Regions from separate parts of the Exiguobacterium sp. s28 genome, predicted to be linked through region 1. Evidence: predicted binding sites of a transcription regulator. Region 1 holds the regulator's gene; each other region holds the start of a gene.
What was found. Region 1 encodes LexA, which represses DNA repair genes until DNA is damaged. Its sites were predicted from a motif close to CGAACATATGTTCG; they were not measured.
Positions count from the first base shown of each region.

Region 2: parE (DNA topoisomerase IV subunit B) is a predicted target of LexA. The motif match lies at 781-794, and genes of this name have one in related genera.
Region 3: uvrB (excinuclease ABC subunit UvrB) is a predicted target of LexA. The motif match lies at 1,497-1,510, and genes of this name have one in related genera.

Region 1 is NZ_JACSLL010000005.1:171,844-174,121, reverse strand. It holds gene KNP78_RS07950 (DNA alkylation repair protein) at 1-446, shown strand, start outside; gene KNP78_RS07945 (metal-binding protein) at 534-974, opposite strand; gene lexA (transcriptional repressor LexA) at 974-1,594, opposite strand; gene KNP78_RS07935 (hypothetical protein) at 1,799-2,035, shown strand; gene KNP78_RS07930 (YneB family resolvase-like protein) at 2,108-2,278, shown strand, end outside.
Region 2 is NZ_JACSLL010000005.1:55,084-57,361, forward strand. It holds gene parE (DNA topoisomerase IV subunit B) at 1-763, opposite strand, end outside; gene KNP78_RS07345 (CoA-binding protein) at 891-1,295, opposite strand; gene KNP78_RS15805 (GGDEF domain-containing protein) at 1,648-2,278, shown strand, end outside.
Region 3 is NZ_JACSLL010000001.1:435,516-437,793, forward strand. It holds gene uvrB (excinuclease ABC subunit UvrB) at 1-1,443, opposite strand, end outside; gene KNP78_RS02210 (sulfite exporter TauE/SafE family protein) at 1,588-2,278, shown strand, end outside.

The DNA of each region.
Region 1 (2,278 bases):
GCGAGCATCCTCATACCGATTGGATCATTAGACACGGATGCCGGACACTGATCAAGTCAGCCCATCCTGACGCGTTAACGATATTCGGTTATACGCAGGAAACAAATTTAACCGTCGACTCATCGATTTCTATACATCCGAACGTGATCCGCATAGGGGAGGCGTGCGAGATTCAGTACGATGTGTCCATTCGTCCAGGGGATGCTGCTTATGTTCGTATCGAATACGCGATTGAGTTTATAAAAGCCAACGGGAAAGCGAGTCGTAAAGCATTCCTGCTAGCGAATAGAACCGTCGCTGGGGGCGCGCGACTTGCAGCGACCAGAGTGCACGACTGGTCAGATTTGACGACCCGTCGGCATTATCCAGGGGAGCATCGTGTCGTCTTGTTGGTAAATGGACGAGAAGTGGCTGAAAATCATGTCATGTTGCATAAAAGTTGTTGAACTTCTATATAATAAACGGTTCAAAAAAGGGCAACCCTGTCTATTTAGACGGGTTGCCCTTTTTGGGTGTGTAGCATAACGATCTGATTAAAACGCACGTTTTAAGAACGTGGACGCATAGTCGAGCGTCGTATGTAGCGTCGTCGCGAAAACGAGTCCGAAGAAGCATGCTGCCCCGTTCAGGTCGAGCCACGATCTGATAGCTTCCTCATACGGCGTGACCGTGAGCAGAAGCGTGAGCGGGAAACCGAGATAGATGACCCGGATCAGATCGCTCAAGAGCGGAAAATGCGAGAATAACGACCGATGGGGCATAATCTTCACATAAGGGAGCCAAAAGCCCCGAAGCGGTCCCCATCGATAATAGGCGTCCGACTTCAAATCGAGATCCGGGGAGAGCCAGAACGTCCCGATGAGGGCGCCAAGCAGGAACACGGTCGGAACATCGATGTCAATAAAAGGCGTGGCAATCGCAAGAGCACCGATTGCCACGAGATTCGTACGGGTATGTGTCTTGCCACTAGCCATTAGTGAATCGTGCGGTATACACCGATGACCTTCCCTAAAATCGACACGTTATCGAAATACATCGCTTCGAGTTCGTCGTTCTCCGGTTGAAGACGCACTTTCGAAGCTTCTTTATAAATCCGCTTCACGGTCGCTTCACCTTCATCCGTCATGGCGACGACAATCTCTCCATTGTCGGCCGTGTTCTGTTGACGGACGAGGACGCGGTCCCCATCCAAGATCCCCGCGTTAATCATCGAGTCTCCTGAGACAGAGAGCATGTAGACGTTGTCGGAACCGACGACGTGAGCCGGGAGCGGGAAGTGTTCTTCCACGTTCTCGATGGCCGTGATCGGCGTACCGGCTGTGACTTTCCCGATGACCGGCACGTACATGACGGCATCGTGGTCTTCGACGACGGACATCTCTTCATCCAAAATCTCGATGGCGCGTGGCTTCGTCTTATCACGTCGAATCAATCCACGCTTCTCAAGACGGTCCAAGTGACCGTGTACAGTCGAGCTCGATGCGAGCCCGACAGCCTCGCCAATTTCGCGGACCGAAGGGGGATACCCTTTCGCCCGGACCTCAGCTTTTATAAAATCAAGAATCTGTTGTTGTCTTGCTGACATTTTTTTCAATGGATTTCACCTCGATTATGTCGAATAACCTGCGAACGCATCCTATTCTTTATGGGTTTAGTTTAACACAAGAACACATGAGCGCACAAACATTCGTTCGTTTTTTCTGCTTGACCGAACAGAAGTTCTTGTTTTATGATGAGAACAGATAAACGAACAGACGTTCTCGAGAACGTGTATTCTTATTCCCAGGAGGCAATGATTATGAGAGACACAATCAATGGAATCATCTTAGTCGGCATGTTGGCACTCGGTATGTTCGTATTTTTCGCGGTCGGAGAGCTTCGCGACAACGAAGCGGTCGTCGTGACCGAACAAAAAGTCGAACACAGTATTGAAGAAGAAGTCGCCTTGAAAGAGGCGGAGACGCTCGAAGCGCACATTCTCGCTGAGCGAGATGATGAAAAAGACGACAAGACGACGTGGTTCGCCGCCGAATAATCGTTTCTGATTGCGAACATCCCTTCATCCTGTGTATCGTAGAGGGCGAATGGAAAGAAAGGAAGTGACGCGATGCGAGTCGTCATTTATTGTCGCGTATCGACGAACAAGTCCACCCAAGAGACGTCGCTCAGTCGTCAGGCGGACGAGTTGAAGCAGATGGCGAGACGTCTTGAGGCTGAGGTTGTCGATGTGATCAGTGAACAAGAGAGCGGGTATGAGGTCAATCGGGCGGGACTGCTC
Region 2 (2,278 bases), 120 kb from region 1:
CGAGCTCTAGCTCGATATCGTTCTCTGTCCCTTCGAAATAGACGATCGGATGAAGCGTCGCCTTATCGTCGTTCAAATATTGGACGAATTCGGCGATCCCTTCCTCGTAATGGAACGTCTCTTCTTTGGCAGAGCGCTCGTCCGTCAGCGTGATCGTCAATCCTTTTAATAGGAAGGCTGATTCACGGAGACGTTCGGCGAGCGTGTCGTAGTTGTATGTCGTCGTCGAGAAGATCGAGGCATCCGGTTTGAAGTAGACGCTCGTCCCCGTCTGGCGCGTCTTGCCAGTCTCGAGGAGTGTCGTCTGCGGAATCCCGCCATCGGCAAACGTCTGCTCGAACACCTTGCCGTCGCGATAAATCGTGACGAGCACCTTGCTCGATAGTGCGTTCACGACCGAGGCACCGACCCCGTGGAGTCCACCCGACGTCTTATAGCCGCCTTGGCCGAACTTCCCGCCGGCGTGGAGGACGGTGAAAATGACCTCCGGCGTCGGTTTGCCAGAAGCGTGCATCCCCGTCGGCATGCCGCGCCCGTGGTCACGTACCGTGATGGCATCATCTTTATGGATGGTCACATCGATTTGGCCACCGAATCCGGCGAGCGCCTCATCGATCGCGTTATCGACGATCTCATAGACGAGATGGTGCAACCCGCGATGGTCGGTCGAACCGATATACATCCCCGGACGTTTCCGGACAGCAGTCAGTCCTTCGAGCACCTGAATGGCGTCTTCATTGTAATTAAATAGATCTGTTGACATCTTCGTCACCTCAATTTCGAACACACGTTCGTTTTTCTATCCTATTGTATAGCTGTTTTTGGATTCTGGCAAGCCTCCCCGCGAGCAAGGCTCGTGAAAAAAAGGAGACCTACCAAGGAGGTAGGTCTTAACCGAGAAGGCGGGCGTGCTCGACATAGATGCATCGATTTTCGATGTAGTCGAGTCCGGCATCGCGAGCGATTCGCTCGGCGTCCGGGCTGGTGAGCCCGAGCTGGTTGAAGACGAGACCGACATCCCCATGTCGGACCGCATCTTCGGCCACGCCGGCCAAATACTCATTGCGTCGGAAGACGTCGACGATATCGACGCGTCCCGGGATGCTCTCGACCGTCGGATAGACTTTACGTCCGTTCCACGTCTCGAGCGTCGGATTGACAGGGATGACCGTGTAACCTTGTAACAGCAGATAGTCTGCGATTTGGTTTGCGGTCTTGTTCGGGTTGGCTGACACGCCGACGACAGCAATCGTCTTCGCCTCGGTGAGCCATTGTTTCAAACGTTGATCGTCCATCCTGAAATCCCCCTTTTGTTTACGTACTCAGTGTACCTTTACCTGAATCACCGTTTCAAGCTTTATTTTCTTTTATCATACAACTGTAACTCTTTCAAATTTTTAAAACAAATCAATTGGTTCACCATAACTTATTATGTAAACCGGATTATATGACGTTATTTCTCCGGTTCACAGGTCGATGTGTGTCTCGGATGAAAATGCAGTGTGAACGAACATTGCGTGAAATATCTATTTCACGCAACTATACGTACGATTTAAAGGCGTTTGTGCGTGTCAATTTTAATCGATTGTTGGATAGGCATGGGCAAATGAGGATGGGTTCGGTATACTGAAAAAAGGAGGTGTTCGCGTGGGAACAGCCTATGAGGAACGTCGCGGTACACTATATAATTACCGCATCACTTTTTATGGGAACGTGTTCGCTTGGCTCATCCATGTCGTGTTCTTGATCACGTTTTGGCGACTTGACGTAACCGTCCTTGCCTGGTCGAACGTACTCAGCGTTCTCTATTACACATTGTCTTTTTATTTTGTACATAAACGATATTATCGGACGTTCTTCATCGGTCTCTTCGTCGAGGTCGTCTATAACGCCATCATCTCGACAATCGTCCTTGGCTGGGGCGCGAACGTCCACTACTTCATCCTCACGGTCGCCTATGGCGTGTTCTTCATGCCGAACGTGAGCCGGGCCATCCGGATCGCCTCGAGGATGCTCGCCATGGTAATCTATGGCTATTTATATGTGAACGTGACGGACGGGACATCGCCGCTCGGCCCGACCCTCGAGCAAGTCATCGGGGTGACGTGTTTACTCGCGACGATCGCCTTGATCGCCGGGCTGTCATTCATCTTCGAAGGGGCGGTCGTCGAGGTGACGTCCGAACTCGAACAGACGAACGAACGGCTACATACCCTCGCCTCGCGGGACGGTCTGACCGGTCTCTATAATCGTACGACCGGATACCGTTTAATCGAAG
Region 3 (2,278 bases), on a different contig from region 1:
TTCTGAGTGCATATAGTTGACCTTGATGCCCGCTTCACGCAGATAGTCCGATAAGTCCTCGGCCATCTTCTTCGTGAGCGTCGTCACGAGGACGCGTTCGTCCTGTTTGATGCGTTCGCGGATCTGGTCCATCAAGTAATCGATTTGTCCTTTGATCGGATGGATCTCGATCGTCGGGTCTAAGAGACCTGTCGGCCGGATGATTTGTTCGATCATGTCCGGTGTATGTTCAAGCTCATACGGACCCGGTGTCGCCGAGATGAAGATCGCCTGTGACAACTTCTTCTCAAACTCTTCAAACTTGAGCGGCCGGTTGTCCTTCGCCGACGGGAGGCGGAAGCCGTGATCGACGAGCACTTGTTTCCGGGCCTGGTCACCGTTGTACATCCCGCGTACTTGCGGGAGTGTCACGTGCGACTCATCGGCGACGAGTAGGAAGTCTTTCGGGAAGTAGTCGATGAGCGTGTACGGCGTCGCCCCTGCCTCGGTCAAGTTCAAATGGCGCGAATAGTTCTCGATGCCTGAACAGTAGCCCATCTCACGCATCATCTCGAGGTCATAGTTCGTCCGCTGTTCAAGCCGTTGCGCCTCGAGCAGCTTCCCTTCCTCGCGGAACTTCTCGAGCTGTTGTTCGAGCTCGGCCTCGATGTTGACGATCGCTTTTTGCAGCTTCTCGTCGCGGGTGACGAAGTGGGATGCCGGGAAGATCGAGACATGCTCGCGATCGGCGATGATCTCGCCGGTGAGCGGGTCCATCTCGCGGATCCGGTCGATCTCGTCTCCGAAAAACTCGACGCGCAAACACTGCTCGTCGCGTGACGCCGGGAAGATCTCGACGACGTCACCTCGGACACGGAACCGCCCGCGTTGGAAGTCGATATCGTTCCGCTCATATTGGATGTCGATCAACTTGCGGAGCATCTGATCACGGCCCAACTCTTTCCCGACACGGAGACTCAAGACGAGGCTGTTATATTCTTCCGGGTTACCGAGACCGTAAATACACGACACGGAGGCGACGATGATGACGTCATCGCGTTCAAACAAGGCCGACGTCGCCGAGTGACGAAGCTTATCGATCTCGTCGTTGATTGAGGCGTCTTTCTCGATGAACGTGTCCGTCGATGGGACGTACGCCTCTGGCTGATAGTAGTCGTAATAGCTGACGAAATATTCGACGGCGTTGTTCGGGAAGAATTCCTTGAACTCCGAGTAGAGCTGTCCGGCGAGCGTCTTGTTGTGGGCCAAGACGAGCGTCGGCTTCTTCACTTCTTGGATGACGTTCGATACGGTGAACGTCTTCCCGGTGCCGGTCGCCCCGAGCAACGTCTGGTACCGGTCGCCGCGATTGACGCCCTCGACGAGCTGTCGAATCGCCTCCGGTTGGTCGCCGGCCGGCTTATATTCTGATTGTAAGTCGAACGGAACGCTAATCTTATCCATATATATTCCTCGCTTTCTGTTCCTTGCATATTGACTTGATTATAGCACATACACGAACAAATATTCGCTTCTGACACGCTTCCCAAATCGCTCCGCTTTTCGTTATCATGGAGAGTGAATCTAAGTAGAAACGAGTTGGTCGTCATGTGGTCACTTCTCTTCATCCCGCTCGGTGCCATCGTCGGCGCCTTGTCCGGATTCTTCGGTATCGGCGGCGGGGTCATCATCGTCCCGGTGCTGCTCTTTAGTGGTTATTCGGCAGCAGAGGCCGTCGCCACGTCGCTCTTGTTCGTCGTCGGGACGAGCCTGTCCGGCGCGAAGAAACATACGTCGCTCGGCAACGTGTCTTGGTCGACCGGCATCACGGTCGGACTGACCGGCGCCGTCACGGCACAGCTGTCGAGCCGCCTCGTCCTCTCGATCTCGGGCACGTATGATTGGTTACTGAACTTATTTTATCTGGCTATCCTATCTTATTTTGCCGTTACGCTATTAAAGAAAACATCGAAACCGCAGAAGCCGAAAAAATCGACCGTTTTCGCGGGGATGATGATCGGAGCGATGGCCGGACTGTTGTCCGCCCTCCTCGGCATCGGCGGCGGGTTCATCATCGTCCCGCTCCTCGTCAGTTGGCTCGGCTTCACGACGCATCGCGGGGTCGGGACGAGCCTTGCTGCCGTCCTGTTCATCTCGCTCGGCGGACTCGTCGGCTATCTGCCGTCGCTATCGCTCGATTATGTGACGCCGCTTGCCCTCGTCCTCGGGGCGTTCATCGGCGCGCCGATTGGGGCATCCCTCACGGACCGTTACGACGATAAAGAGATTTCGCGACGCC